DNA from 2 places in the Streptosporangium sp. NPDC023825 genome. Region 1 is predicted to be linked to the other one. Evidence: riboswitches for the same ligand, from Rfam matches in the RefSeq annotation. Region 1 holds a riboswitch; the other holds the start of a gene.
What was found. A riboswitch is a leader RNA that binds a small molecule or an ion and turns the genes downstream of it on or off. The one in region 1 is predicted to bind glycine.
Positions count from the first base shown of each region.

Region 2: it holds a riboswitch for glycine, as region 1 does, so the genes downstream of both, gcvP (aminomethyl-transferring glycine dehydrogenase) here and gcvT (glycine cleavage system aminomethyltransferase GcvT) in region 1, are expected to answer to the same signal.

Region 1 is NZ_JBFAAE010000018.1:107,321-118,723, reverse strand. Features, by position in the region: gene AB0G15_RS18425 (hypothetical protein) at 1-735, opposite strand, end outside; gene AB0G15_RS18420 (L-serine ammonia-lyase) at 829-2,205, opposite strand; gene gcvH (glycine cleavage system protein GcvH) at 2,278-2,670, opposite strand; gene gcvT (glycine cleavage system aminomethyltransferase GcvT) at 2,667-3,758, opposite strand; glycine riboswitch at 3,792-3,886, opposite strand; glycine riboswitch at 3,887-3,985, opposite strand; gene AB0G15_RS18405 (gamma-glutamyl-gamma-aminobutyrate hydrolase family protein) at 4,091-4,786, opposite strand; gene AB0G15_RS18400 (LacI family DNA-binding transcriptional regulator) at 5,138-6,157, shown strand; gene AB0G15_RS18395 (3-oxoacyl-ACP reductase) at 6,217-6,981, opposite strand; gene AB0G15_RS18390 (aldehyde dehydrogenase family protein) at 6,987-8,333, opposite strand; gene AB0G15_RS18385 (glutamine synthetase family protein) at 8,336-9,679, opposite strand; gene AB0G15_RS18380 (FCD domain-containing protein) at 9,768-10,487, shown strand; gene AB0G15_RS18375 (hypothetical protein) at 10,702-11,403, shown strand, end outside.
Region 2 is NZ_JBFAAE010000070.1:33,015-44,417, forward strand. Features, by position in the region: gene AB0G15_RS37420 (mannose-1-phosphate guanyltransferase) at 1-596, shown strand, start outside; gene AB0G15_RS37425 (FHA domain-containing protein) at 887-1,399, shown strand; gene AB0G15_RS37430 (MerR family transcriptional regulator) at 1,399-2,076, shown strand; gene AB0G15_RS37435 (bifunctional nuclease family protein) at 2,156-2,626, shown strand; gene AB0G15_RS37440 (MerR family transcriptional regulator) at 2,861-3,391, shown strand; glycine riboswitch at 3,407-3,499, shown strand; gene gcvP (aminomethyl-transferring glycine dehydrogenase) at 3,681-6,536, shown strand; gene AB0G15_RS37450 (hypothetical protein) at 6,662-7,444, shown strand; gene AB0G15_RS37455 (hypothetical protein) at 7,685-8,044, opposite strand; gene AB0G15_RS37460 (alpha/beta family hydrolase) at 8,178-8,810, shown strand; gene AB0G15_RS37465 (DUF5999 family protein) at 8,817-9,008, opposite strand; gene AB0G15_RS37470 (TetR/AcrR family transcriptional regulator C-terminal domain-containing protein) at 9,434-10,021, opposite strand; gene AB0G15_RS37475 (hypothetical protein) at 10,312-10,713, shown strand; gene AB0G15_RS37480 (MbtH family protein) at 11,248-11,403, shown strand, end outside.

The sequences.
Region 1 (11,403 bases):
CCTGGTCAGCCCGAAGCTGCCGTGCTCGGTCCTGAACCAGGCCGCGTACGAGCCCAGACCGATCGCGGCGGCCAGCGTCGCGGCGACGACGGCCCGCCATCCGGCCCGGCGGATCAGCATGCAGACCAGCGCCACGGCGATCAGCGGCAGCCCGATCGTGCGGGTGACGGTCGCCGCGGCCAGCAGCGCTCCGGCCAGTGCCGCGACCCACACCGCGGGGCGCCGCCGCCACAGCAGCAGCGTGACCGCCAGCACCGCCAGGAACTGGAAGAGCAGGTCCGCCATGACGAGGTGTTCGAGCTGGAGCTGGTAGGCGTCCAGCAGCACCGGCAGCGCGGCCAGCGTCGCGCCCCACCCCGGCAGCCCGCCCAGCCTGCGCAGCAGCAGGTAGACGCAGACGGCCACGGCCAGCCCGAGCAGGTGCTGCACCGCGACCACCGCGGGAACGCTGGACAGCGGCTTGAGGATCCACAGGAACAGCGCGTAGCCCGCCGGGCGGGACTCCAGGGGGCGGGGGGCGAGCCCCGCGTTCAGGTAGACGAAGGAGTCGGCCCAGAACCACAGGGCGGGCCGGTAGCCGAGCATGGCGAGCAGCCGCAGGCCGCCGCCCGCCAGCAGGGCGGTGATGAAGAGCCAGTGCGACCCGAGGAAGCGGAGCACCCGCAGGGGGCGGGAGGGTCTCTCGGGGCGCTGGGAGCGACGGGAACGGCTTGCCGGGTGCGTTCCCGTTACCACCGCGACCTCCCGAGTCCCGCGCACATGGCCACCCAGCATAGGCGTGGGATCGGGGGGTCCTGCACGTGATGCGAAATTTGGTAGTGATTGCGGTCAGCACTCGATGACGTTGACCGCGAGCCCTCCCCTGCTGGTCTCCTTGTACTTGTCGAGCATGTCGCGGCCGGTGTCGCGCATCGTCTTGATGGCCTTGTCCAGCGAGACGAAGTGGCGGCCGTCGCCGCGCATCGCGATCCTGGCGGCGGCGATGGCCTTGATGGAGGCGACCGCGTTGCGCTCGATGCACGGGATCTGCACCAGGCCGCCGATCGGGTCGCAGGTCAGCCCCAGGTTGTGCTCGATGCCGATCTCGGCGGCGTTCTCGACCTGCTCCGGGGTGCCGCCCATCACCTCGGTGAGCCCGGCGGCGGCCATCGAGCAGGCCGAGCCGACCTCGCCCTGGCAGCCGACCTCGGCGCCGGAGATGGAGGCGTTCTCCTTGAACAGCACGCCGATCGCCCCCGCGGTCAGCAGGAAGCGGATCACGCCCTCGTCGTCGGAGTCCTTGGTGAAGCGGTCGTAGTAGGTGAGCACGGCCGGGATGATGCCCGCGGCGCCGTTGGTGGGCGCGGTGACGATGCGGCCTCCGGCGGCGTTCTCCTCGTTGACCGCGAGGGCGAACAGCGAGACCCAGTCCATCGTCTGCAGCGAGTCCTTCTCCGGCGACTCGCTGCGCAGCTGCCGGTGGAGCTGGTGGGCGCGGCGGCGGACCTTCAGGCCGCCTGGCAGCACGCCCTCCTTGCCGATGCCGCGCCGCACGCACTCGCTCATGACCTGCCACAGGACGAGCAGCTGGGCGCGGATCTCGGCCTCGGTGCGGCCGAACGCCCGCTCGTTCTCCAGCATCAGCCCGGAGATCGACAGCCCGGTCTCCGCGCACTGGGCGAGCAGCTCCGCGGCCGTGGTGAAGGGGTACGGCAGGACGGTGTCGTCGGGTTTGATCCGGTCGGCGCCGGTGGCGTTCTCGTCGACGACGAAGCCGCCGCCCACCGAGTAGTAGACCTTCTCGCGGATCGTCTCGCCGGACTCGGACAGCGCGGTGAAGCGCATGCCGTTGGGGTGGCCGGGGAGCGAGATCTTGCGTTCGAAGACGAGGTCCTCGCCGATGACGAAGGGGATCTCGCGGGAGCCGTACAGGGAGAGGGTGCCGGACTCGCGCATGGCGGCGAGCCGCTCGTCGACCGTGTCGACGTCGACCAGCTCGGGCTTCTCGCCGGACAGGCCGAGCAGCACGGCCTTGTCGCTGCCGTGACCCTTGCCGGTCAGGCCCAGCGAGCCGTACAGGACGGCGCTCACCCGGGCGGTCTTCTCCAGGAGCCCGTCCTGGTGGAGGCCGCGGGCGAACTTGTGGGCGGCGGCCATCGGGCCGCCGGTGTGCGAGCTGGACGGGCCGATTCCGATCTTGAAGAGATCGAAGACGCTGATCGTCATCTGAATCCTTCCAGCGTGGACGGCCACGCGCGCCCAAGGACGCGCGTGGCCGTGACGCGAGGGGGGAGAGGCTTAGGACTCACCCGAGGTGAGCGCGGCGTACTCCTCCGGCGACAGCAGGTCGTCGGCGGAGCCCTCGAGGCGTACGCGGAACAGCCAGCCGTCGCCGTAGGGGTCGCCGTTGACCAGCGAGGGGTCGTCCACGACGGTCTGGTTGACCTCGACGACCTCGCCGGAGACCGGCGCGAAGATGTCGCTCACCGACTTGGTCGACTCGACCTCGCCGACCGCGTCGCCGGCGGCGATCGTCGAACCGACCTCGGGGAGGATCTGCACGAAGACCACGTCGCCCAGCGCCTCGGCGGCGTAGGCGGTGATGCCGACGGTGAGGGTCAGGCCGTCATCGATGCCGGAGATCCACTCGTGTTCCTTGGTGTAGTGCAGTTCCTCGGGAATGCTGCTCATTTTTTCCTCCTGTAGAAAGGCAGTGCGACGACCTCGACCGGCTCGTGGCTGCCCCTGATGTCCACGGCCAGTCCCGACGACAGGCCGTTGTCCACGTAGGCCATGGCGATGGGCCTGCCCAGTGACTGGGAGGGCGCCCCGCTGGTGACCTCGCCGACGACCGTGCCGTCGCCTGCGACCACCACCGGATACCCGTGCCGGGGCACCCTGCGGCCGGTCGCGATCAGACCGACCAGGCGGCGGGACGGCGGGACGTCCTTGCGTGATTCGAGGGCGGCCCGGCCGACGAAGTCGCCCGGCTTGTCAAACCTCACCACACGGCCCAGCCCGGCGTCGAACGGGGTCAGGTCGGCCGACAGCTCGTTGCCGTACAGCGGCATCCCGGCCTCCAGACGGAGGGTGTCGCGGGCGGACAGGCCCGCGGGGACCAGGCCGTGCGGCGCGCCCGCCTCGGTGAGGGCGGCCCAGACCGGCTCCGCGTCCTCGGCCGAGACGAACAGCTCGAAGCCGTCCTCGCCGGTGTATCCGGTACGGGCGATGAGGGCCTCGCGGCCCGCGACGACGGCGGGCAGGCCGGCGTAGTACTTGAGCCCGTCGAGGTCGGCGTCGGTGAGCGTGCCCAGGATCTCCGCGGAGCGCGGGCCCTGGATCGCGACCAGCGCGTACCGCTCGGAGCGGTCGTCCACCGCGGCGTCGAAGCCCTTGGCGCGGCCGGTCAGCTCGGCGGCCACCCGCGGGTAGTTGGAGGCGTTGGCGACGACCATGAACTCGGCGGGGGCGAGCCGGTAGACGATCAGGTCGTCCAGCACGCCGCCCTCGGCGTCGACGATCATCGTGTAGCGGGCGCGGCCGGGCTCCAGCGCGGACAGGTGGCCGACCAGCGCGTGGTCGAGGGCCTCGGCGGCCTGCGGCCCGGTCACGAAGATCTCGCCCATGTGGGAGAGGTCGAACAGGCCGGCCGCCTGGCGGACCGCGTTGTGCTCGGCCGACTCGCTGCCGTAGCGGAGCGGCATCAGCCAGCCCGCGAAGTCGGTCAGCGTCGCGCCGAGGGACTCGTGCACGCCGCGCAGCGGCGTAGGTCGGGACATGTGCGCACCTCAGACAAGGGACAGATGAGAGCATCCTCCCCCTCTGTCGTCGGTGCCTGAGAGTTTCATCCGGGTTTTACCGGACTTTCACCTTCGGCGAGGCCGTGGGACCTGCTTTCCAGAGGGCACCTACCCGCACGGTCCTTTGCCTTGAGAGGTTCGCGGGGAGGGCTTGCTCCTTCAGGGGTCCTGGCCTGGGTGTCAGGACGCTCTCCCGCACGGGATTCATCGGTGTCAGCGGCCAGCCTAACCGCCCGAACCGGCCGAGCGAAATCCCCTCGCCGCCCCGAACAGGCCGGGCGAAATCCCCGCGCCGCCCCGATCCGCGCCGGTCAGGGGGTGGCGTGGCGTACCAGCGCCTCGAACAGGGCCGACTCGTCGTCGGTCTCGGGGTGCCACTGGACGGCGACGGCGAAGGGGTGGTCGTCCACCTCCACGGCCTCGATCGTGCCGTCCTCGGCGTGGGCGGTCACGCTCAGGCCCGCGGCGAGCCGGTCGAGGGCCTGGTGGTGGTAGTGGGCCACGTCCACGGTCTCGGTCCCGAAGATCTTCGAGGTCCGGCTGCCGGGGGCGAGCCACACCGGCATCCTGCCGTAACGGCCGGGAGCCGGGGCGTGCCCCGGGTGGCCGACCACGTCGGGCAGGTGCTGGTGCAGGGTGCCGCCCAGCGAGACGTTCAGGACCTGCATGCCCCGGCAGACGCCCAGGAAGGGCAGGCCCCGCTCCAGCGCCGCCCGGACCAGCCCCAGCTCCGCGTCGTCGCGGAACGGCCGGACGTGGCCGGTCCGCTCGTGCGGCTCCTGCCCGTACCGCTCCGGGCCGACGTCCCCGCCTCCGGCCAGGATCAGCCCGTCCAGGCGTCCTGCCAGGGTCGCGGGGTCGCCCGCCGGGGGCAGGATCACCGGCTGCCCGCCCGCGCGGGCCACGTGGTCGACGTAGTCGTACGGCAGGAGCGCGGTGGTCGTCTCCCAGACGGTGAAGCGCGCGGGTTCGACGTAGCAGGTGATGCCGATGACGGGACGGGACATGATCTCCTGTTTCGCCGCGCTTGCACCGAGGTCCCGGCACCGTGTGCCCATCCCGGCGCCCTCCCGCACGTTACCGGCCCCGACGGGTCCGGTGGCGGCGGGGTGCCGCCGGGTGCCGCCGGGGAGCGGGCGGGACCGCGGCGGGCGGCGGGGGTTAAGTGGTTAAGCGAATCCGCCGCCGAGGACGCGGCGGCCTCACCGCTGCCGCTGTCGCCCCGTGTGCGGGCGTTCCGCCGTGATCCAGTGATCACCGCGGGTCACGGGCCGCCGGGGGGAGCGTCGGAGATCGAGACGGGCATAGTAGGGTGCGCAGCGGAAACACGTCGAATAACCGGTTCAGGTGGGGGTCTCGTGAAGCGACCGACGATCGCCGACATCGCTCGTCGCGCGGGGGTGTCCAAGGTCGCGGTCTCCTACGCGCTGAACGACCGGCCGGGCGTGTCGGAGGCGAGAAGGAACACCATCAAGGCCATCGCCAGGGAGATCGGCTGGCAGCCCAACAGCGCGGCGCGCGCGCTCAACGGGGCACGGGCCCGCGCCGTCGGCCTGACCGTGTGCCGCCCGGCGCGGGTCCTGGGGATGGAACCGTTCTTCATGGAGCTGATCAGCGGCATCGAGAGCGAGCTGTCGGCCCGCTCCTACGCCCTGCTCCTGCAGACGGTGACCGGCCACGCGCAGGAGGCGGAGGTCTACCGCAGGTGGTGGGGGGAGGGCCGCGTCGACGGCGTCATCCTGGTCGATCTGCACTTCGACGACCCGCGCATCCCCGAGATCGGGGAGCTGGACCTGCCGGCCGTGGTGATCGGCCATCCGTCGGAGGCGGGCTCGCTCGCCGCCGTCTGGTCCGACGACGGCGCGGCCATGCGGGAGACGGTGGAGTATCTCGCCGCCCTCGGCCACCGCCGGATCGCCAGGGTCGCCGGGCTGCCCGCGCTGGTGCACACCGTCCTGCGTGACCGGGCCTTCACCGCCGCGTGCGACGGGCTCGGCCTGGCCGGTCACACCGTCGTGCACACGGACTACACCGGCGAGGAGGGCGCGCGGGCCACGCGGCGGCTGGTCAGCGGCGCGAACCGGCCGACGGCGATCGTCTACGACAACGACATCATGGCCGTCGCCGGGCTTTCGGTCGCGCAGGAGATGCGGCTGGAGGTGCCCGCGGACCTGTCCCTCGTGGCCTGGGACGACTCGCCCCTCTCCCAGGTGGTGCGACCGGCCCTGACCGCTCTGGGCCGGGACATCCCCCACTCCGGGGCCCAGGCCGCGCGGAGCCTGCTGGCGCTGATCGCCGGCGAGCACGTCACCGGCGTCCAGACCGAGACGGCCCGGCTCACGCCGCGGGGCAGCACGGGTGTGCCGGGACGCCGGTGACGGGTGTCAGAACGGGGTGACGTACGGCGTGAGGCGTGCCGGGACGCCGGTGACGGATGTCAGAACGGGGTGACGTACGCGCCGGAGATGCCGCCGTCCACGAGGAACTCCGAGCCGGTGATGAAGCTGGCGTCGTCCGAGGCGAGGAACGCCACCGCGGCGGCGATCTCCGACGCCTCGGCGAACCGGCCTACCGGGATGTGCACCAGGCGGCGCTGCGCCCGCTCGGGGTCCTTGGCGAACAGCTCCTGCAGCAGCGGCGTGTTCACCGGCCCCGGGCACAGGGCGTTCACCCGGATGCCCTCCCGGGCGAACTGCACGCCCAGCTCGCGCGACATGGCCAGCACCCCGCCCTTGGACGCGGTGTAGGAGATCTGGCTGGTCGCCGACCCCATCACGGCCACGAACGACGCCGTGTTGATGATCGACCCCTTGCCCTGCCGCCGCATGTACGGGATGGCGTGCTTGCAGCACAGGTAGACCGAGGTGAGGTTGACCTCCTGGACCCGGCGCCAGGCGTCGATGCCGGTCTCCAGGATCGAGTCGTCGTCCGGCGGCGAGATGCCCGCGTTGTTGAACGCGACGTCCACGCTGCCGTAGGTGTCGAACGCGGCCTGGAACGCGCGGGCGACGTCGTCCTCGCTGGTCACGTCGGCCCGCACGAACAGCCCGCCGACCTCGTCGGCGACCTTGGAACCGGTCGTCTCGTCCAGGTCCACGCACACGACGCGGGCGCCCTCCTCGGCGAACCGGCGCGCGGTGGCCAGGCCGATCCCGCTTCCGGCGCCGGTGATGACGGCGACCCGGTCCTGCAAACGCAGCATCGCTACTACTCCTCGGAAATGAAGACGTTCTTGATCTCGGTGAACGCTGACAGGGCATCGGGGCCCAGCTCGCGGCCGAGGCCCGACTGCTTGAAACCGCCGAACGGGGTCCAGTAACGGACGCTCGAATGGGAGTTGACGCTGAGGTTGCCCGCCTCGACCGCCCTGGCCACCCGCAGCGCCCGGCCGACGTCTCGGGTCCAGATCGACCCGCTCAGACCGTACGGGGTGTCGTTGGCGATCCGCACGGCGTCCGCCTCGTCGTCGAACGGCACCACCGACACCACGGGGCCGAAGATCTCCTCGGTGAACGCCCGGTCATCCGCCGAAGCGGGCGTCAGGACCGTCGGGGGGAACCAGAACCCCGGCCCCGGCGGGCACGCGCCCTGAAGGTGGGGCGGTCCGGTGACGAAGGAGGCGACCCGGTCCCGGTGCTCGGCGCTGATCAGCGGGCCCATCTCGGTGGCCTCGTCACGGGGGTCGCCGACCCTGACACCCAGCACCGCCTCCCCGAACCGGGCCAGGAACTCGTCGTGGACCGAGCGCTCGACCAGGATCCGCGAGCGCGCGCAGCAGTCCTGGCCCGAGTTGTCGAACACCGCGTACGGCGCGGTCGCCGCCGCCCTGCCCAGGTCGGCGTCGGCGAAGACCACGTTGGCGCTCTTGCCGCCCAGCTCCAGGGTGAGCCGCTTGACCTGCCCGGCGCAGGTGGCGGCGATCTCCTTGCCCACCTCGGTCGAACCGGTGAACACGATCTTCGCCACGCCGGGGTGCTCGACCAGCCGGGCGCCCGCCACCTCCCCGGCCCCGGGCAGGACCTGGAACACCCCCTCGGGCAGGCCGGCGGCCAGGGCCAGCTCGGCCACCCGCAGCGCGGTGAGCGGCGTCCACTCGGCGGGCTTGACGATCACGGTGTTGCCCGCGGCCAGCGCCGGCGCCAGCCCCCAGGTCATGATGACCATCGGGAAGTTCCACGGCACGATCACGCCGACGACGCCCAGCGGCTCCCTGAAGGTGACGTCCAGCCCGCCGGGCACCGGGATCTGCAGGCCGTGGTTGCGCTCGGGCGCCCCCGCGTAGAAGTCGAGCACGTCGGCGACGTTGCCCGCCTCCCAGCGGGCGTTGCCGATCGTGTGCCCGGAGTTGGCGACCTCCAGCAGGGCCAGTTCCTCGGCGTGCTCGCGCACCAGCGAGGCGAAACGGCGCAGCAGCCGGGCCCGGTCTCCCGGGCCGACGTTCCGCCAGGTCGCGAAGGCCCGCCCGGCACGCTCCACGGCCCGGTCGGTCTCGGCGGCGTCCGCCATCTCGACCTCGGCGACGACCTCTTCCGTCGCCGGGTTGATGATCTTCATGTTCACATCCGTTCGAATCCCCGGAAAAGCTCCCAGTCGGTCACCGCCGCGTCGAAGGCGGCCAGCTCGACCCGGGCGTTGTTCGCGTAGTGCGCCACGACGTCCCCACCGAAGGCGGCCGTCGCGAACGCGGAGCCCTCCCAGAGTTCCAGCGCGTCCCGCAGCGTGCTCGGCACGGTCTCCGCGCCCGACGAGTAGGCGTTCCCCGTGAACGCGTCCTCAAGCGGCAGCTCGTTCTCGATGCCGTGCAGCCCGGCCGCGATCAGCCCCGAGACCGCCAGGTAGGGGTTGACGTCGCCGCCGGGCACCCGGTTCTCGATCCGCAGCGAGGGGCCGTGGCCGACCAGGCGCAGCGCGCACGTCCTGTTGTCCACGCCCCACTTGACCGCGGTGGGGGCGAAGCTGCCCGGCACGTACCGCTTGTAGGAGTTGACGTTCGGCGCGTACAGCAGGGTCAGCTCGCGCATCAGGGCGATCTGGCCGGCGATGAAGTGCTCTCCTGCCGCCGACAGGCCGTGCGGCCCGGAACCGGCCATGACCGGCTCCCCGTCCGCGTCCCGCAGCGAGATGTGGATGTGGCAGGAGTTGCCCTCGCGCTGGTTCGGCTTGGCCATGAAGGTGATCGCCATGCCCTCCTGGGAGGCGATCTCCTTGGCGCCGTTCTTGTAGATCGAGTGGTTGTCGCAGCTGGACAGGGCCTCGCCGAAGCGGAAGGCGATCTCGTGCTGGCCCAGGTTGCACTCGCCCTTGGCCGACTCGACGTACATGCCCGCGCCCTCCATGCCGAGCCTGATCCTGCGCAGCAGCGGCTCGACCCGGGCGGTGCCGAGGAGGGAGTAGTCGACGTTGTAGAGGTTGGCGGGCGTCAGGTCGCGGTAGCCGCGGCGCCAGGCGTCCTCGTAGGTGTCGTCGAAGACGACGAACTCCAGCTCGGTCCCGACGAAGGCGCCCCAGCCCCGCTCGTCCAGCCTGGCGAGCTGCCGGCGCAGGATCTGGCGCGGCGAGGCGGTCACGTCGGAGCCGTCCTCCCAGACCAGGTCGGCCATCACCAGGGCCGTCCCCTCCTGCCACGGCACGCGGCGCAAAGTGGATATATCAGGCTTCATAACAAAATCGCCGTATCCGTGCTCCCAGGACGACATGGCGTACCCGTCGACCGTGTTCATGTCGACGTCCACCGCGAGCAGGTAGTTGCAGCCCTCGGAGGCGTGCCGCAGCACCTCCTCCAGGAAGTAGCGCCCCGACAGGCGTTTCCCCTGGAGGCGCCCCTGCATGTCGACGACCGCCAGCAGCACGGTGTCGATCCGCCCTGCCCGCACCTCGTCGTGGAGCTCGGTGACGTCCACATGCCCTCCTCGTCGGGGGTCCTATTGGGCTAGTGTCAGACCATTGACGTGTAGCGGGGGGAGCCTTGTCAAGGGCTGGAGGGGACAATTGGACGAGGTGTCGCGATTGGCCGCCGTGCTGCGGCCGGTGCGCGCGGGCAACGCGTTCGAGGAGACCGTGGAACGCCTGCTCCAGGTGATCAAACTGGGGCTGGTGGCCGAGAAGCTGCCGCCCGAGCGGGAGCTCGCGGCCCAGCTCGGCATCAGCAGGGTCACCCTGCGCGAGGCCATCCGCGAGCTGCAGGACGCGGGCTACCTGGAGGTGCGCCGCGGCCGGTACGGCGGCGCCTTCCTCACCTACACCCCGCCCCGCCCGCACCGGGACGACCTGCGCAGGGCCGTGGTCGACATGGGCACCGACGACCTGTCCGACGCGCTCACCTTCAGGATGGCGGTCGAGTGCGGCGCGGCCCAGGTGCTCGCCACCACCCCGCTGACCGGGGAGCGGCGCGAGGCCCTGCGGGAGAGGCTGCGCGAGGTCAACTCGGCCGGGCCCGACGACTACCGCCGCCTCGACACGGCCTTCCACCTCGCCATCGCCGAGCTGACCGGCTCCGCCCTGCTCGCCGGGGCCTGCGCCGACGCCAGGCTCCGGGTCACCGACCTGCTCAACGCCATCCCGGTGCTCCAGCGCAACATCGAGCACGCCGCGGTCCAGCACCAGGCGATCGTGACGGCCATCCTGGCCGGGGACCCGGAGGGCGCGCGCCGCGCCGTGGCCGAGCACCTCGAGGGGACCGCGGCGCTGCTGCGCGGGTTCCTCACCTGACACGCGGGGGCGCCCGTGCCGTGTGCGGCGCGCCTCGCGCGGGCGCCTGTGCCCTGTGAACGGGCGTCCCGCCTCCTCGCTCCTCGTACGGACACGCCCGTGCCTCGCGCGGGCGCCCGGGAAACCGCCGTGCCGTCAGGGCTCCCGTGCCTGCCCGGAGGCCTCCCTCGCATAGCCTGGGGGAACGGTGGGGGATTTGTTCCGAGAGCGAATCATGGACACAGGACGGCTGCCGCTGTTCTGTTTCTTCGTCGCGCTGATCGTCGTCTTCCTGCTCACCAGGATCAACGTCCGGCTCATCCGGGCCAAGATCGGCTGGTTCGGCAACGTCAACGTCGGTGAGATGCACATCCACCACGTGGTCTTCGGGGTGGTGCTGACCCTGCTCGGCGGGGTGTCCGGTCTCGTCGTCTCGGGCGTCTCCGAGGGCTGGTACGCGGTGACGGCCGCCGTCTTCGGCGCCGGAGCCGCCTTGATCCTGGACGAGTTCGCGCTGATCCTGCACCTGCACGACGTCTACTGGGAGGAGGAGGGGCGCGCGTCGGTGGACGCCGTGTTCATCGCCGTCGCGATCACCGCCCTGCTCCTGCTCGGCCTGCGCCCCCTCGGCTGGGAGGACTACGACAGCGAACCCCGCGGCACGTTGCTGACGGTCGGCTTCATCGTGACCAACCTCGCGCTCGCCGTGATCACGCTGCTCAAGGGCAAGATCTGGACGGGGCTCGCCGGACTGTTCGTCCCGATCCTCCTGGTGCCCGGCGCGGTACGGCTGGCCCGCCCGGGATCACCCTGGGCACACTGGTTCTTCGCGCCGGACTCCCGGCGCCCGCAGCCCCGCAAGATGGCCAGGGCCGAGGGCCGCGAGGAGCGCTGGCGCCGCCCGGTGATCCGCGGCAAGATCGCCTTCCAGGAGTTC
Region 2 (11,403 bases), on a different contig from region 1:
TCAGCGAGGAGCGCGCCCTGCTGGTGGTGCTCGACCTGGTCGCCGCCGAGCGGCGCGGCGGCAGGGTGGCGCTGCCGGTCACCACCACCCGGGTGGCCGAGCAGGTCTGCAGGTTCCACGGCGTCCAGGCCGAGTGGACCTCCACCGCGATCGACGCGCTCACCGCCGCCGCCAGGGGGCCGGAGATGATCTTCGCGGCCGACGGGCGAGGCGGTTTCATCGTGCCCGAGTTCGGCCCCACGGTGGACGGCCTGGCGGTGTTCCTGCGCCTGCTGGGCCTGGTCGCCAGGACCCGGCTCTCGCTCAGCCAGATCGACGCCAGGATCCCCGAGGCCAAGCTGCTGCGCCGGACCGTGCCGACCCCGTGGGCGGCCAAGGGCGCGGTGATGCGCTCGGTCATCGAGGCCGCCGAGCACTACCGCATCGACACCACGGACGGGGTGCGGGTCGTCGCCGAGGACGGCAGCTGGACCCTGGTGCTGCCCGACCCGGCGGAGGCGGTCACCCACCTGTGGGCCGAGGGGTTCGACGTCGACTCCGCGCAGACCCTGATCGAGCACTGGGCGAGGGTGGTGGAGGAGGCCGCGGGCGGCTGACGGGACCCGGCCCCGGCCGTCGCGCCGCAGGCGCGGGAAGGCGCCCTGACGGGGGCCGCGGGCCGAGCGGTTGCCACAAAGACAGCGCGGCGCCATGGACCGGGGACAGTGCCCCACTGTAACTTTGTCACCGACCGTACCCGCGGTTCAGCGTCAACCTTGACCTTCGCGCCTCATCACTGTATGTTGCGGCATTCGCAGTCCGAGAAAACACTTGAGAAGCGAAGAAGCGAGGCGCGCATCACTGAGCACCGTTGCCGCGTCTTCGCGGTAGGAGGCCGAGCCGATCGATGCCGAGCGTCTACTGCACGCAGTGCGGTCATGCCAATCCTGAGGATGCCCGTTTCTGTTCACGATGCGGGTCGCCGCTTACCAAAGCCGAGACCCCCGGAGACAGCACATCGACGATCTCCCTCTCCGGGATCGAGGCCTACGAGGCGGAGACAGGTGAGACGCTTCTCGCCGAGCGGCAGGCCGTCGAGCAGTTGCCCCCGGGCACCGCGCTGCTGGTCGCGATGCGCGGCCCCAACGCCGGCAGCCGGTTCCTGCTCGACAGCGACCTCACCACCGTGGGCCGTCACCCCGAGAGCGACATCTTCCTCGACGACATCACGGTCTCGCGCCGCCACGTGGAGTTCTACCGGCGCGGCGGCGGGGTCTTCACCGTCCGCGACGTCGGCAGCCTGAACGGCACGTACGTGAACCGCGAGCGCATCGAGGAGGTCCCGCTGTACGGCGGGGACGAGGTGCAGATCGGCAAGTTCCGCCTGGTCTTCCTCACCCGCGGCGCCGCTGGAGGATGATGAGCTCGCAGGCCGCTCGTGCGCACATGAGCATCGGGGAGGTGCTCGCTCTGCTGCAGGGCGAGTTCCCCGACGTCAGCATCTCCAAGATTCGTTTCCTGGAGGGCGAGGGGCTGATCGAGCCGGAGCGCAGTCCCTCCGGCTACCGCAAGTTCACCTACGCCGACGTCGAGCGGCTGCGTTACATCCTCAGCGAGCAGCGTGACCGCTACCTGCCGCTGCGCGTCATCAAGGATCATCTGGAGGCGGCCGACCGCGAGGAGCGTCCGGCCGCCAAGCCGCGCGCGGTCCCCGGCGACGCGCCCCCCGAGCTCCGGCTCACCCGCGAGGAGCTGCTCGCCGCCGCCGAGCTCGACGAGGAGACCCTCGCCGAGCTGGAGGACTACGGCCTGCTGGCCGCCGTGGCCCGCTACTACGACGCCGAGGCGCTGGCCGTGGCCCGCAGCGTCGGAGCCCTGGCCGCCTTCGGCCTGCGGGCCCGCCATCTGCGAGCCGTCAAGGCCGCCGCGGAGCGCGAGGCCGGTCTGGTGGAGCAGGCCGTCGCCCCGCTCCTGCGCCGCCGCAGGCCCGGGGCCATCGACCAGGCCGACGAGACGGCCAGGGAGATCTCCGGCCTGCTGCTGGAATTGCACGCCTCTCTGCTGCGTTCCGGCGTTCGTGGGGCCCTGGGCCGGTGAGAACCTGACCAGGCACTCGTACCCCCACGAGTGTTACGTTGAACAAACCGGTCGGAATCCAGCGAAGACGGAGCAGCCCGTGTTGCAGATGGAGGTCGTGGGCGTTCGAGTTGAGATGCCCTCCAACCAGCCGATCGTCTTGCTGAAAGAGACGCATGGGGAGCGTTACCTACCTATCTGGATCGGCATGACGGAGGCCACGGCGATCGCCATGGCCCAGGCCGAGGAACCACCACCCCGGCCGCTCACGCATGACCTGTTCCGCGACGTGCTCGAAGGACTCGGCGTCCGGCTGAGCACGGTCAACATCGTCGCCCTGCGCGACGGCATCTTCTTCGCCGATCTCGTGTTCTCCAACGGGGTCGAGGTGAGCGCGCGCCCCTCGGACTCGATCGCCTTGGCACTTCGCACCGGCGCACGTATCTTCGCGAGTGAGGACGTGGTCCGGGAGGCAGGGGTGATCATCCCGGACGACCAGGAGGACGAGGTGGAGAAGTTCAGGGAGTTCCTTGACACGATCACGCCCGAGGACTTCGGCCGCGCGGGGTAGGAATTTCGGTGCATTTACGCTTCACGACGCGCCGGGTGGGGTCGTTGACTGGACTTGGCCCCAGTCCTACGGTGCAAGTGAAACCCGCGGTCGTGCGTAAACCCCCAGATCAGGCCGTGGGATGAGAGAAAGCCGGAGGTCCGCGTGGCGGTCAGCAGCGGCGAGGGTAGAAACGCCGATCAGGATGACCCGGAACGGCGCCAGTCGGCACGTCAGCGCGCGGGTGAAGAGGGTCTGCTGTTCGACGGGCAACCGGTGAAGGTGCCCGCCGACATCGGTTACCGGGGCCCCACGGCCTGTTCCGCGGCCGGCATCACCTACCGGCAACTCGACTACTGGGCGCGCACCGGCCTGGTCGAGCCCACCGTGCGAGCCGCCCACGGCTCCGGCTCCCAGCGGCTGTACGGCTTTCGCGACATCCTGGTCCTCAAGGTCGTCAAGCGCCTCCTCGACACCGGCGTCTCCCTCCAGCAGATCCGCATCGCCGTGCAGCACCTGCGCGACCGGGGCGTCAACGACCTGGCCGGGATCACCCTGATGAGCGACGGGGTGAGCGTCTACGAGTGCACCTCGCCCGACGAGGTCATCGACCTCCTCCAGGGCGGTCAGGGAGTCTTCGGCATAGCTCTGGGACGGGTGTGGCAGGAGGTGGAGGGCTCCCTCGCGGATCTGCCCGGCGAACGCGCGGAGTCGAGCGAGGGCCCTTTAGGAGATCATCAGGCCGATGAGCTGGCCCGCCGTCGCAGAGCACGACGAACCGGGTAAACTCGGACCTGCCACTGACCCTGTGCGGGAGAGACCCCGACCAGGATCGGGGCGCCGAAGGAGCAACCTCCCCGGAATCTCTCAGGCACCCGGTACCGCACGGACGAGGCAACTCTGGAAAGCAGGCGCGCTCGCCAGGCGCGACTCACCGACGGTGCAAGCCTCCCGACAAGGGGCAGGTGAAGCTCTCAGGTCACGACCCGCACGACGGTCGTGATGACAGAGGGGGAGACCAGGCATACGCCCGCGCCCAGCGCCGGTCTCCACCCCGTCCCGGGAGGCTTCACCAATGACCGACCTGTCATCGCTCAGCGAACTCGGCTCCCCCGCGTTCGCGACCCGCCACATAGGGCCGGACGACGCCGGCCAGACCCGCATGCTGGAGGCGGTCGGATTCGCCTCCGTCTCCGACCTGGTCGCGGTGGCCGTGCCCGAGGCGATCCGCTCCTCGGAGCGGCTGAGCCTGCCCCCGGCGGCAGGGGAGTCCGAGACCCTCGCCGAGCTCCGGGCCCTCGCCGGGCGCAACACCGTGCTCACCTCGATGATCGGCCTGGGGTACCACGACACGATCACCCCGGGCGTCATCCGCCGTAACCTCCTGGAGAACCCGGGCTGGTACACCGCGTACACGCCCTACCAGCCGGAGATCTCCCAGGGCCGCCTGGAAGCCCTGATCAACTTCCAGACCGTCGTCTCCGACCTCACCGCCCTCGACGTCGCCGGGGCCTCCCTGCTGGACGAGGCCACCGCCGCCGCCGAGGCGATGACCCTGGCCCGCCGCGCGGGCCGCAGCCCCTCGAAGGTGTTCGTGGTGGACGCCGACGCGCTGCCGCAGACCAAGGCGGTGCTGCGCACCCGCGCCGAGCCGCTCGGCATCGAGCTGGTCGAGAGCGACTTCACCGAGGAGCTTCCCGAGTGCTTCGGGGTGCTCGTGCAGTATCCCGGCGCCAGCGGCAGGGTCCGCGACTTCCGCGCCATCGCCGACGCCGCCCACGCGCGCGGCGCCCAGGTGGTCGCCGCCGCCGACCTGCTGGCCCTCACCCTCCTGGCCGCGCCCGGCGAGCTCGGCGCCGACATCGCGGTCGGCTCCTCCCAGCGCTTCGGCGTCCCCCTCGGCTTCGGCGGCCCGCACGCCGCCTACATGGCGGTCCGTGACGGCCTGCAGCGCCAGCTGCCGGGCCGCCTGGTGGGCGTCTCCCAGGACGCCGACCAGCGCCCCGCGTACCGGCTCGCGCTCCAGACCCGCGAGCAGCACATCCGCCGCGAGAAGGCCACCAGCAACATCTGCACCGCGCAGGTGCTGCTCGCCGTGATCGCCGGCATGTACGCCGTCTACCACGGTCCCGAGGGCCTGCGCAGGATCGGCCGTCGCACCCACCGGCACGCCGTCGTGCTGGCCGAGGGCCTGCGCCAGGGCGGCGTCGAGGTCGTGCACGACACCTTCTTCGACACCGTGCTCGCCAGGGTTCCCGGCCGCGCCGAGGCGGTCGTCGCCGCGGCCCGCGACAACGGGGTCAACCTGCGCCTGGTCGACGCCGACCACGTGGGCGTCACCTGCGACGAGAGGACCGAGCCCCTCCACCTGGAGCAGGTCCTGGCCGCCTTCGGGATCGGCGGCGCCGTGCTGGCCGACCTGGACGCCGCCGCGCACGACGCGCTGCCCGCCTCGCTGGCGCGCGTCAGCGACTACCTGACCCACCCGGTCTTCCACAGCCACCGCTCCGAGACGGCGATGCTGCGCTACCTGCGCAGGCTCCAGGACAAGGACATCGCGCTCGACCGGTCGATGATCCCGCTGGGCTCCTGCACCATGAAGCTCAACGCGACCACCGAGATGGAGCCGATCACCTGGCCGGAGTTCGCCGGGCTGCACCCCTACGCGCCCGAGGACCAGGCCGCGGGTTACGTCGAGCTGATCGGGCAGCTGGAGCGCTGGCTGGCCGAGGTCACCGGCTACGACGCCGTGTCGCTCCAGCCGAACGCCGGCTCCCAGGGCGAGTTCGCCGGGCTCCTGGCGATCCGCGCCTACCACACCGCGCGCGGCGACGCGGGCCGCGACGTCTGCCTGATCCCCTCCTCCGCGCACGGCACCAACGCCGCGAGCGCCGTGATGGCGGGCATGCGGGTGGCCGTGGTCGCCTGCGACGACCAGGGCAACGTGGACGTCGACGACCTCGTCGCGAAGATCGACAAGCACCGCGAGCAGCTCGCCGCGATCATGGTGACCTACCCGTCCACGCACGGCGTGTACGAGGAGACGATCGTCCGGATCTGCGAGCTGGTGCACGAGGCCGGCGGGCAGGTCTACGTCGACGGCGCCAACCTCAACGCGCTGGTCGGCCTGGCCAGGCCCGGCGAGTTCGGGGCGGACGTCTCCCACCTGAACCTGCACAAGACCTTCTGCATCCCGCACGGCGGCGGCGGCCCCGGCGTCGGCCCGGTCGCGGTCCGCGCCCACCTGGCCGACTACCTGCCCGGCCACCCGCTGCGCGAGGGCACCGCGGTGGGCCCGGTCTCGGCGGCCCCGTACGGCTCCGCGGGCATCCTGCCCATCTCCTGGGCCTACATCCGGATGATGGGCGCCGACGGCCTGAAGGCGGCCACCGAGCAGGCCATCCTGTCGGCCAACTACCTGGCCCGCAGGCTCAGCCCCCACTACCCGGTCCTGTACACCGGCCGCGGCGGCCTCGTCGCCCACGAGTGCATCGTGGACCTGCGCCAGATCACCAAGGAGACCGGGGTGACGGTCGACGACGTGGCCAAGCGCCTCATCGACTACGGCTTCCACGCCCCGACCATGTCCTTCCCGGTGGCCGGCACGCTGATGATCGAGCCGACCGAGAGCGAGGACCTGGCCGAGCTCGACCGGTTCTGCGAGGCGATGATCGCGATCCGCGAGGAGATCGCGAAGGTCGCCTCCGGGGCGTACGACAAGACCGACAACCCGCTGCGCAACGCCCCGCACACGGCCGACAGCCTCGTCGCCGACGAGTGGGGCCACCCCTACAGCCGCACCGAGGCGGCCTACCCGCTGCCGTCGGTGCGCGAGGGCAAGTACTGGTCGCCGGTCCGCCGCATCGACCAGGCCTACGGCGACCGCAACCTGGTCTGCTCCTGCCCTCCCCTGGAGGCGTACGAGGACTGATCGCCGCCGGGTCCCGCCGGGACCGCAAGCCCGCGCGACCCTCGATATTCGCGGGGAATGCGACAGGACGGAGGGCGCCCCGAGTCGTTAGGCTCGGGGCGTCTCCGTATCCGGAAGGATCCTGCATGCCTGAGGTGGACACCCGTCCCTTGGACACCGCGCGAAGACTGGCCGAGGCGGGCGACCTCGACGGCGCCGCCGCGATCTTCGCCGAGCTGGTCGCCGATCCCGACGAGCCCGACCGGGCCCAGGCGGCGGTGGGTCTCGCGGTGGTGCTGGAGGAGAGCGGGGACGTGGCGGGCTCCCGCACGGCCGCGCGCACCGCGCTGGCGACCGGGCATCCGGAGTTCGCCGCCCAGGCCGCCTGCCTGCTCGCGGGGAGCTTCGAGCGGGAGGGCCTGGCCGACCAGGCCCGTGCCGCCTGGCAGGCCGCGCTGGGCGTCGGCCATCCCGCCTACGTCCCGCTGGCGCACATGGCCCTCGCCAGGCTCGCCACGGGCGAGGAGGAGGCCGAGAGGTCGCTGCGTGACGCGCTGGCCACCGCCGACCCGGAGATCGCTCCTCGTGCCGCCCAGCGGCTGGCGGAGGCACTCCTGGAGGAGGGCGAGCCGGGGGAGGCCGCCCAGGTGCTCCTGGAGGCGCTCGCCGTGCCCGACGCGGCCGAGGTGCCGAGGCTGCGGGTGATGCTCGGCATCGCTCACCTGGAGCTGGCATGCGCGGAGTTCTCCGCCGCGATCGAGGAGGGCGGCGACGTCGAGACCGGCGCGCTGGCCATCGAGCTCCTGGCCCGCACGCTCCCGCTCAGGGGGCGCGACGAGGACGCCGAGCGCGTGTGGCGCTACGGCCTGGACAGCGCGGACGAGGATCTCGCCGGTGAGGTCCGCCTCCGCCTCGACCGGGATCTCTGAGCCTTCCGGGCCTCGACCGGGATCGCTGAACCTCTCGGCCGGGACCTCTGAGCCCGGGGCGCGCGGCGCGCCGGTTCCGTGCGAGAGCGCGGTGCTCGTCGGGCCCGTGGGAGACCTTGCACGGGCACCGGCCTTCCCGGCGGTCCGGCCGCGCGGATTCCGGGCCGCCCGAGACGGCCCGAGGCGGGGAGCCAGGGCGGGAAGCCGGAAAGGAGGGGCCGGGCGGGACCCCGGCGGGTGTCAGTCGCGCTCCCGCCAGCGGCTCAGGGCGTGGGCGAAGTTGATCGCCACGATCCCGCCCCAGGCCAGCAGCAGCCCGGCGGTGCCGGAGGTCTGCGCCGCGACGGCGGTCAGCGGGATCCCGATGCCCATCGAACCGAGGGCGATCGGGATCGAGCCGTTCGAGCTCTTGCGCGACTTGGCCGACTTGGCCTTCGGCGCCCCGGCGGCGTGCATCTCGGCGCGCACCCGGTGGGCGATGGTCGCGTCGAGGCGTGACACGAACGACTCGATGAGGGCGGCCTCGTACTCGGGGCCGAGGTCGCGCCGGGCCTCGACGGTGGCATGCATGTCCTGGCGGATATCTTGATAGTCCTGCACGCTTCGATTGTTCCTTCAAGCCGGCCGCCGGGCATCAGTCAATAGGAGGAGATCCGTGTCCACCTCCGAGTCCACCCCTCCCGCCGGCGCGTCCACGCCGGGATCCGGGTTCCCCGCGCACGCGGTCCCGCCCATGGAGATCACGACCCCGCACGGCCCTGCGCTGGTGGAGATCGACGAGGTGGCCGCCCCGCGTTTCCTGCTGGTGCTCACCCACGGCTCGGCCGGGGGAGTGGACGCCCCCGACCTGCTGGCCGTGCGGGACGCCGCGCTGGCGATCGGCGCGACGGTCGCGCGGGTGCTCCAGCCGTTCCGGATGCGCGGAGCCCGCGCGCCGGGGTCGGCGGTCAAGCAGGACGAGGCGTGGGAGACGCTGGTGACCGCGCTGCGCGGGCGCTACCCGGGGCTGCCGCTGGCGCAGGGCGGGCGGAGCAACGGGGCCAGGGTCGCGTGCCGTACGGCCGACCGGGTCGGGGCCGTCGCGGTCGTCGCGCTGGCGTTCCCGCTGCACCCGCCGGGGAGGCCGGAGCGGTCACGCGCCGGGGAGCTGCGCGCGGCGGGTGTGGACGTGCTGGTGGTGAACGGAGACCGTGACCCGTTCGGCGTGCCCGAGGCGGCGGACGCCGCGCGCCTGGTGGTGCTGCCGGGAGAGGGTCACGACCTCGGGAGGAATCCCGCCAGGGTGGGCGAGGTGGCCGCCGAGTGGCTCGACACGAGGATGCGGCCGGGCTCGGTGGACCCGCTCAGCGTGACCGGCCGGGTGTGACGGGCCTCAGACGACGCCGGCCAGTGGCCGGTGCGGCTCGATGACGGCACCGTCGGGAAGAAGCTCGCCGGTGTCGTCGAACAGCACCACACCGTTGCAGAGCAGGCTCCAGCCCTGCTCGGGGTGGGCCGCCATGGTGCGGGCGGCTTCGCGGTCCAGCGCGTCGGCGGACGGACAGGACGGCTCGTGCGGGCACATCGGCGTGCCTCCGGATCTCTCGTGTCGGCTCGCCCGGGTCACACCGGGCACGGGTGGGCATCGGACATCCGGCGGCACCGTCACCGATGGGTCTCCGTTCCCACGTATGACGGGGACGAGCATCTGAATGTTGATATATGGCCATGCGGTCCCTAACAGAACGGGAGCCGCACATCAAGCAGATCAAGTGTGCGATCGATCGCACCTTGGCGACATAGCCCGTTAGGACTGTTTGAGAACTGGTAAGGGGTCAGTCCGTCAGGGCTTTATCAGGGGATGTGACCTATAACACAGCATGCCTCATATAAGGATATTCGACCAAGTGCGACACGCCGCCGAGCAGGTAAACGATCGGTTACAAGTTGCTGACGTGCGCCGACGCGGGTTTCCAAACCCCTGACCGTCCCCTGCCGGGTCCGATGCGCTCACCGGGCGCCCAGGCCGGCCAGGAGCGCGTCCAGCCCGTGCTCGAAGTCGGTGTCCGCCTCCGGGCTGCCGCCTCCCCTGGACGGGGGACGCCAGGGCTCGTCCTCGTCGCCCGAGGGCTCGGCCCAGCCCGACTGCTGCACCTCCACCGCCACCGCGCCGAAGACGTAGGCCCGAAGGGCCCGTACCGCGCCCGCGGCGTCGGCCAGTCCCGCGTCGGCCAGCTGGTCGGTCTGCTCCCTGATGGCGATCGCCGCCCTGCCCCTCGGCGGCTTGGTCAGGGCCAGGGCCAGCACCCCGGGATGCTCCCTCAGCGCGGCCCGGCTCGCCCTGCACCAGGCCCTCGCGCTGTCCTGCCAGCTCTCGCCGGGCTCGGCGTGGACGGTGGTGACGTGCTCGGCCAGCGCGTCCATCAGGGCGTCCTTGCCGCGCGGCAGGTGGTGGTAGATGGCCATCGCCTCCACCTGGAGCGCGTCGCCCAGCCGCCGCATCGTCAGGCGCCGGAGCCCCTGGCCGTCGGCGATGTGGAGGGCGGCGTCGATGATGCGTTCCCTGGAGAGCGGGACGGGCGGTCGCTTGGCAGGCATGAAAGGCATCCTGCCACCGCTCACCTTACTGCGTAAAGGACGGCGCGCCGGGCAGGACCGATGTTCCTCGGCGTCGCCGTACGGCGAGGTGGCCGGTGGCACCGTACGGCGAGGCGGCCGGTGGCGCCGTACGGTGAGAGGGCCGGTGGCGCCGCACGGTGAGAGGGTCGGCGGTGCGGACCGTTCCGCGGGAGGCCCGGTCCCTGAGTGTGTGGGGCGGGGGCGGACCGCGTAGGCTACGAGCGGTGATCTGCCGGAGGAGACCGGCGACCGGCGAGAGAGGGAAGAAGATGGCGTTTTTCCGACCGCGCGTGAGCCGGGAGGCGGAGGTTCGTCACCACGCTGACCAGGAGGTCGGGAAGAGCTTCCCCGAGCTTCTGGAGAAGGCGCGCGAGGCCGAGGCCGAGGTGCGCCGGGCGCAGGCCGCCGCGGCCCCCGTGCAGGAGCTGCGGGCCGCCGGGCTGGCCTTCGACAGGGCGCTCACCGAGGCCCTGCGCGCGGCCGAGGCCAACCAGCGCGCGACGTTCGGGATCAGGTCGTACGACGACCGGATCCGCCGCCGCAAGGGCAGGGCCACCCCGAAGGGCGCCGAGTGGACCGCCGAGGTCAACCGCCTGCGCACCCTTCGCGAGCAGAACCGGCTGACCGGCATCCCCAGGGTCCCGCGCCCGGTCGCCGCATCGGCCCGCTGAGCTCCATCCCGATCCCCGTTCCCGGCCCTCACCAGGGTTTTCGACCGCGGGTGCTCGAGCGCGGATCTGATCCGCCCACGGGTCTCCACCCGCGGACCCGGTTCGAACGGCCTCTCGCCGCCCGTCGCGCGTTCCCGTGACGGGCGGTTTCGTCGTTCCGGAACGGGTCGGGGGGAGGCGACGGTGATTCGGCCCTGATGACCGGTCGTCTCGGCACGGCCTCCCAAAATAGCAGATTTTAGGTTAGGCTTCCCTAATAAAACACTTCGTCTCGGTGGCCTCTCCGGCCACTCCCTCAACGCCGTGACCAGGCACTTCGCTGAGGTGCACGCAGTTATGCCATTTTCGTCTGCCTTTTTCTCGCGCCCAAACGCTCTCGCATCCGGCGGGGGACGACGGTCGCCGACCCCCGGGCGCCGGTGGGAAACTCCCGCGCCGTCCGCGCGGGCGGCCGGCGCCGGCCGGGAATCCCGGGGCCGGGCGAGTCCACACGGCCGGGTTCGCCACCCGGTACACCCACGCTGGAGGTATCCGATGACCAACCCCTTCGACGACGAGAGCGCGTCCTTCCTGGTGCTGGTGAACGCCGAGGGGCAGCACTCGCTGTGGCCCGCGTTCGCCGACGTCCCCCCGGGGTGGGAGGTCGTCCACGGTGAGGACTCCCGCGCCGGCTGCCTGGCCTACGTCGAG